Regions from separate parts of the Rhizobium pantanalense genome, predicted to be linked through region 1. Evidence: predicted binding sites of a transcription regulator. Region 1 holds the regulator's gene; the other holds the start of a gene.
What was found. Region 1 encodes LexA, which represses DNA repair genes until DNA is damaged. Its sites were predicted from a motif close to TGTTCNNNNTGTGTTCNG; they were not measured.

Region 1 (3,851 bases):
TGATATCTGGCTCGCGGGCCTGCGCAACAGCATAGGTGACAGGATCAGGCAAACTCTGCCTGGAGATAGCGGCGCCTTTGCAGCAGCACTTGTCACCGATGAGAGACGTGCGATCTCGAAGGATACGACCGAGGCCCTAAGAATTGCTGGCCTGACCCACATCATTGCAATTTCCGGCCTGAACATGGCGTTGTCGGCCGGCATTTTCTACATCGGCCTACGCTACTTGTTCAGCCTGTTTCCCGGTGTCGCGCAGGCTTGGCCGACCAAGAAGTTCGCAGCTCTCGGCGCGCTTCTCACTGTAACGGCCTATTATCTCATCTCCGGCTTCGGCGTATCCGCCGAGCGTGCCTTCATCATGATGGCGATCATGCTCGTGGCCGTGCTTTTCGATCGGCCATCGATCAGCCTGCGCAACGTCGCACTTTCGGCCATTATCATTCTTGTACTGTCGCCGTCGCAAGTGCTCGGCCCGAGTTTCCAGATGTCCTATGCGGCGACGCTGGCGCTGGTGTCGGGATATTCGCTGTGGAAGCGGCGGCGGCATCGCGAAAACATTTTGCCGCGCGTCCGTCTATTAAGTCCGCTATTGTTCGTCATGCGCTTCTTCGCAGGCGTGACGTCGACCTCGTTCATCGGCGGCGCGTCGACAGCCATCTTCTCGATCGAGCATTTTCACCGGTTGGCGACATACGGACTCGCCGCCAATCTCGCGGCTATGCCCATCGTCTCCTTTGTCGTCATGCCATTCGGCATGGCGGCGATGCTGCTCATGCCGCTCGGTCTCGACGGACCTTTCTGGAAAGTCACCGGAGAGGGACTGGAGCTCGTCATCGTGATCGCGAGAACCGTAGCTGGTTGGGGAGGCGACATTACCTTCGGCCGCCAGCCGGCCTGGCTGATGCCGACATTCATTATCGGCTTCCTGATCATGAGCATATTGCGGACCCGGCTTCGCCATCTGGGCCTGCTATTATCACTCTTGTCCATAGGCTTGGCGGCATTCGGATCCGGCATACCGAAACCCGACCTGATGATCTCCGAAGATGGCGTCCTGGTCGCCTTGCGCCAGGACGATATACTCGCGACCAATCGCGAGAGACCGCAGGCCTTCATTTTCGAACAATGGCAAAAGGCATTGGTTGCGGCGGAACATCAGCCTCCGACCATGCTCCCTGCCGACAACCGACTTCCACAAATCGGCAAGGCAGATCGCCATAAGCGATTGAACAGTGAAGAACAGAAGGCTGTCCGCACGGCAATGGAGGAGGCCCTGGACCGCACCATGCAGGGCAGTTTCGCCTGCCAGAAAGGAGCATGGTGCGCAGCCATCCTCGAAAACGGCGCGATATTGGTCACCATCGAGAACGCAGCCTATCTACCCTCTGCCTGCGATATGGCGAATATCGTCGTAACGCCAATCCGATTGCGGTTGAACTACTGCCGTTCCGGAGCAATGCTCATAACGGGTGCGACATTGCGTAAAACCGGCTCCATCGAAATGATACTTACCGCAGACAAGCCCATTATCTCAGCCGCATTCGAGAACCCGCAACGTCCATGGACCAGGCATCGAATTTATAATTGGCGCACAGGCACATTCGACGCGCCAATTGCGCCAGCGTCACCCGTCGTCGACAATTCACCGGTCAGTGATAGCGACGAATAAGGCCCACGAGCTTGCCCTGAACTTTGACCCGGTCCGGCCCAAAGATGCGGGTTTCATAGGCCGGGTTTGCGGCTTCGAGCGCGATGGAGGCACCCTTGCGGCGGAAGCGCTTCAGTGTCGCTTCTTCATCGTCGACGAGTGCAACGACGATATCGCCGGGATTGGCCGTCGTCGAATTGCGGATAATGACCGTATCGCCGTCGAAAATTCCGGCGTCGATCATCGAATCCCCTCGAACTTCAAGCGCATAATGTTCGCCCGAGCCGAGCATGTCGGCGGGAACGGTGATGTCGTGCGTATTGTTCTGGATGGCCGAGATCGGAACGCCAGCAGCGATGCGGCCCATCACCGGCACCGACGCCGAGCTATTGTGATCGTCATTTGCCACCTTCGACGGAGCGGGCGGGGCAACGGACTGCGGCTTGCCGAGGCTGCCCTCGATGACGCTCGGTGAAAAGCCTCGGCGCTGCTGCAGGCTCGGATTATAGGCGTCGGGAAGCTTGATGACTTCGAGCGCTCTGGCCCGGTTCGGCAGCCGGCGGATGAAGCCTCGCTCCTCCAGCGCCGTGATCAGGCGATGAATACCGGATTTCGATGCCAGATCCAATGCATCCTTCATCTCGTCGAAAGATGGCGGAACACCGGATTCCTTCATGCGTTCGTGAATGAACAGAAGCAGTTCCTGCTGCTTGCGCGTCAACATCGTCTTGGAACCCCAGAATCAAGAAAAGCTGTGAAACAAATCCAGAACGGACACTATATGTTCCATATGTGTTCCGCAAGTGCTTAAATTTCGGTAAAGCCTTGTGAGGTCAGTTAAATAATTACCATTTGCGAATGGATCGGCTCGGAACATCGGGGCGCTGTATCTGCGTTAACCCACAGAAAAATAAGGGAAATGCCGCTCTACTCGCTTCCGCGACTTTGTCGTTCAGCCCGTGCGCCGAGCATTTGGACGAACGTGCCGCGCGACTGCATGAGCCGGCCATGGCAGAGAATCAGCAATCACGTTTGCGAGATTGCCTTCGATCCATGTCGTGTGCTCCGGGTGTTCCATGCTTCCATCTTGAATTGCGCGGGCGATGGGCGCAAATCTGCTTCCGCAAGCAAACAGGAGAAGCCATGATTTCGTCTCCGCATCCGCTGGATCATCTCGTGCTGCCGACCGTCAACATCGCTCTGGCACGCGAACGCCTCGGCAAGCTCGGTTTCACGGTGGCTCCGGATGCGTGCCACCCCTTTGGCACGCAGAATGCCTGCGTCTTCCTTGCCGATAAAACCTATCTCGAACCTCTGGGCGTCGCATCTCCGGAGCAATGCGAGAAGAGCATCGTGGATGGCAATGTTTTCGTCGCGCGCGACCAGGCTTATCGTTTCCGGGTGGGGGAGGATGGCTTCTCGGCCGTGGTATTCGGTACGGATGACGCGGTGGTGGATGATAAGCGTTTCAAAGCAGCTGCTATTTCGGCGGGTCGAATGCTGGATTTTTCGCGTCCGATGAAGATGCCGGATGGAACGGAAACCACGGCCGGCTTTCGTCTTGCTTTCGCCGCAGATCTGCGTGCGCCGGATTTTCTCGCTTTCTGCTGTCAGCGCGTCAATCCGCTGCCGGCTGACCGCGGCGTGCTCGAGCGTCACGAGAACGGCGTGACTGGTATCGCGCGGGTAGCGCTTTGCACGCCGAAGCCGGGGGCCTATCGCGGCTTCTTCGAGGAGCTTGTCGGTGGCCCGCGCATTATGGAGCATTCCTTTGGCCTGACGATCAAGGCCGCCAACGCCGATCTGGAGATTTTGACGCCGGAAGGAATGGAGGCATTCTATGATCTACCTGTTTGCACGAATGATCAGGGGCTCAGGGCGAGGGCAATCCTTTTCAAAACGCGCGATCTTTCCGTGACATCGTCGCATTTCACTGCTAACGGCGTCACCTATACGCGTAAGAACAATCGTCTATTGGCGAGGTTGGCACCCGGTCAGGGCGCGCTATTCGCCTTCGAGGAGATAATATGAGCACGAATTCCGAAGTCACCGTCGGCGAGGGTGCCTCCAAGGTTCTCTTTTCCAATACCGCGAAGCTGTCGCTGATCGCCGGTCCCTGCCAGATGGAAAGCCGCGATCATGCCTTCATGATTGCCGGCGTGCTCAAGGAGCTCTGCGGCAAGCTCGGCATCGGCCTTGTCTA
Region 2 (3,851 bases), on a different contig from region 1:
CAAGCTCACCCTGCTTACCCCCGGTTTCGACCGAGCCACGGGTAAATACACCGAGCATGGGATTCCGGCGCCGGTGGTCGCGCAATATCTGCGCGAAAACCGTATCGTCGCGGAAAAGAACGACCTGAATTCGCTGCTGTTCCTCCTCACGCCCGGTGTCGAGGCCAGCAAGGCCGGCACGCTGATCAGCGGCCTTGTCGCGTTCAAAAAGCTTCATGACGACAATGCGCTGCTGGAAGAGGCAATTCCGGAATTCTACCGCCGCCGTCCCGGCCGCTATGCGGGCGTGCGCCTGCGCGATCTCTGCGCTGAAATGCACAATTTCTTCCGCCAGGCCGATGTCAGCGCCCTGCAGACGAAGCAGTTTTCCGCCGAACACCTGCCGCCGATCGCCATGTCGCCGCATGATGCCGCACGTTGCCTTGTTCGCAACGATGTCGACTATCTGCCGATCGACGCCATTGCCGGCCGCATCGCGACGACACCCTTCGTCGTCTATCCTCCGGGGATTGCGACCATCGTGCCCGGCGAGCGCCTGACGGAACAGGCAAAGCCCATGATCGACTATCTCAAAATGTTCGAAACCTGCTTCAACACCTTCCCCGGCTTCGAGGTGGAGATTCAAGGCCTCTATCGCGAGATCGATGCATCCGGCAAAATCCGGCTCTATACCTACGTCGTCGCGGAATAGGCTTGGAAATTCAGGTTCGGACATGAAGCAGGATAAAACAATCATCGTTCGCCCCTCCCGCGAGAGCGACGTCGATGCCATGCTGGCTATCTATCGCCGCCATATTCACCGCGGCGTCGAGGCCGGAGTTGATGATAGCGACACACCGCAGCCGGACGATCTGCGCGAGCGGCGTAAAAATTTGAAGGACAAACGCTTCCCGCATGTCGTTGCGATCGAGGGTGAGAAGGTTGTCGGCTATGCCTATGTGGTGTTGTTTCGTAAGCGCCCGGCCTATCGCTACACCGTCAAGCATTCGATCTATGTGCATCACGACCATGTCGGTCAAGGTGTTGGGAGCCTGCTGATGCGCGGGCTGATCGACGCCTGTGCTGCGGCCGGTTTCCGGCAGATGATCGGCTATATCGACGCCGACAATGCGGCCTCTCTCGCCTTGCACGAACGCTTCGGCTTCGTTCGCGTCGGCCTGCTGCCGGCGGTTGCCTATCGTTACGGCCGCTGGGCTGACACGGTGATGGTCCAGCGCTCGCTCGGTCCCGGCTCCACCACGCAGCCACCTCCGCCGCCGCTCTCCACCCGCTGAAGCAGAAGGGGTTGTTGCCGGCCGGCAAAGCTGCTGGCTTATACAGGCTGCTGCATTGGAGCCGGCATGAAGCCTAAAACGAAATCTATGACCTTCGACGAGGACATTTCGCAGGGCTTGAGAGTGAGGCCTGTTCCGGAAAGTACATAGAGATTGAAGCTGACGATATCGGTCCCGCCAAGCTCCTCGCCATAGAGCCAGATCCGTTTCCCGTCAGCCGATCGCTTGACCGTCACACCCCAGGGGCGACCTCGAAAGCACTCCTCCGAATAGCCGTCAGACAGCTTTGCAAGCGCAGCTTCGAAGTCCGACAATTCGGCGGGCGGCAGCTGCGGCGTGGCGTCCGTCATGGCGCCAGGCATTCGTCACATATGCCGCAGCCGTCCTCATCCATCTTTCGTGCCGATCGCAGCCTTCGACAGCACAGGCATGCCGTGCCATCGGCTCGGGATTCCTCGTCACGCTCGGGCGGGAGGATCTCCATCAGCAGGTCGGAAAGTGGTTCAGTTGCGATCTGGCCCATCTTGAGGCTCCGTATTGGGGGACGGACAAGAGATAAGAAGCCTCGAAGGCATCTCAAGGTGGCACTTGCGAATGACTGTCGCGGAGCGATTTGCCCTCGTCTCTCCTGCACGGCAACGGAGCTGGTTTGATATCATCATCAGGGATGATATGTTCTGTATTTGTTTCAGATTCTGCAATTGAAGGGTCCATGCTTAAATCTGCATGATGACCGAGGTCGCCATGAACGACGCCAACGCAAAGCCTGTCCGGAAGATCATCCATGTGGATATGGATGCATTCTATGCATCCGTCGAGCAGCGAGACAATCCGGAGCTGCGTGGCAAGCCGCTTGCGGTCGGAGGGTCGGCGGCACGCGGCGTCGTGGCGGCCGCAAGCTATGAAGCCCGCGCCTTTGGCGTTCACTCGGCGATGCCTTCGGTCACGGCAAAACGCAAATGTCCGGACCTGATTTTCGTGCCGCCACGCTTCGATGTCTACAGGGCGGTGTCGCAGCAGATCCGCGAGATCTTTGCCGAATATACGTCGATGATCGAGCCGCTGTCGCTTGACGAAGCCTATCTCGATGTTACCCAGAACCACAAGGGAATGAAAATCGCCACCGAGATCGCGCTGGAGATCCGGGCCAAGATCAAGCAGGTCACCGGCCTCAACGCCTCGGCCGGTATTTCCTACAACAAGTTCCTCGCCAAAATGGCAAGCGACCTCAACAAGCCCAACGGCCAGGCCGTCATTACGCCGAAGAACGGACCCGCCTTCGTCGAAACGCTTCCTGTCAAGAAGTTCCACGGCGTCGGGCCGGCGACGGCCGAGCGCATGCACAAATACGGGATCGAAAACGGGCTGGACTTGAAGTCGAAATCCCTCGCCTTCCTGCAGGAGCATTTCGGAAAGGCCGGCCCCTATTTCTACGGCATTGCCCGCGGCATCGACGAACGCCAGGTGAAGCCCGACCGGATCCGCAAATCCATAGGCGCAGAGGATACGTTCGTCGAGGATATCGACGATCTCGAGCTGGCGACGGCGGAGCTGCGGCCGCTTGCGCAGAAGGTCTGGCGCTACTGCGAAACAGGCGGTTTCAGCGCCAAGACGGTGACCGTGAAGATCAAATATTCGGACTTCACCCAGGCGACACGCAGTCGGACAAGCTCGCTGCCGGTCGCAGACGCTGGCGCTGTCCTCGAGACAGCGTCGGCGCTTCTGGCAAGCGTCCACCCGTTTACGCGGCCGATCCGGCTGCTCGGCATCACGCTTTCGTCTTTGACGAACGAAGAGGCCGGCGACGGGAGCTTACAGCCCCAGCTCGATCTCGGCATCTGAAGGATGCTGATCCTCAGCGGTCACAATGGCGGTCTAATCTTTCCACCCAAAGCAACGGAAACGGACAACCGCGGCCGTCAAAGCGAAAAATCATCAAGGCCAGAGCCGCTCCTTCAGCCAGCCTGCCTTTTCACGCCGGTATCGCAAGCGATGGTGACGGCGCTCGGCGTCACCCTGCCAGAATTCAACCTCATGCGGCATAACGATGAAAACCGCCCAATTTGCAGCGACAAGATCGGGCTCGTCCCGCAACCGCCGATGCTGCAGTGCCAATGCGTCATCAAGCTCCTGCAACGACCCCAGAACCTCGCTCTGTCGCTCGGTCAGGGCAATGGCCTTGGCGCCCGGCGCGCGTGCACGGAAATCGGCATAGCGCTCATGCGCCTCGGCCTGAAACGCCATGCCGCGCAGCCGCACCTGCCGCCCGAGCTGCGGCCAGTAGAAGGTGAGTGACACAGAGGGATTGGCGGCGATCTGCCGGCCTTTCGGCCCGCTGCCTGTTGTTGCGAAGTGCCAGCCACGCTGGTCAAGGTTCTTCAGAATGAGAACACGAGCATCCGGTGCGCCATCCTCGTCGATCGTGGAAAGCACCATGGCATGTGGCTCCTTGATATCAGCCTCGATGGCATCCCGCAGCCAGTCGGAAAACAGATCTCGCGGATTGTCGGGTGTCAGATCCGCCTCGAACGAGGGAAACGGCCCGGCCAGGGACTTGAGTATGCGCAATTCGTCTCT

Region 2: the regulator LexA is predicted to act here: its motif matches at 1,948-1,965, upstream of dinB (DNA polymerase IV).

Annotation. Positions count from the first base shown of each region.
Region 1 is NZ_JAQJCH010000005.1:175,293-179,143, forward strand. Features, by position in the region: gene PH558_RS14955 (ComEC/Rec2 family competence protein) at 1-1,669, shown strand, start outside; gene lexA (transcriptional repressor LexA) at 1,650-2,372, opposite strand; gene PH558_RS14965 (VOC family protein) at 2,792-3,679, shown strand; gene kdsA (3-deoxy-8-phosphooctulonate synthase) at 3,676-3,851, shown strand, end outside.
Region 2 is NZ_JAQJCH010000020.1:16,376-20,226, reverse strand. Features, by position in the region: gene PH558_RS32510 (Orn/Lys/Arg family decarboxylase) at 1-691, shown strand, start outside; gene PH558_RS32505 (GNAT family N-acetyltransferase) at 714-1,274, shown strand; gene PH558_RS32500 (hypothetical protein) at 1,313-1,636, opposite strand; gene dinB (DNA polymerase IV) at 2,019-3,116, shown strand; gene PH558_RS32490 (pyridoxine/pyridoxamine 5'-phosphate oxidase) at 3,210-3,851, opposite strand, start outside.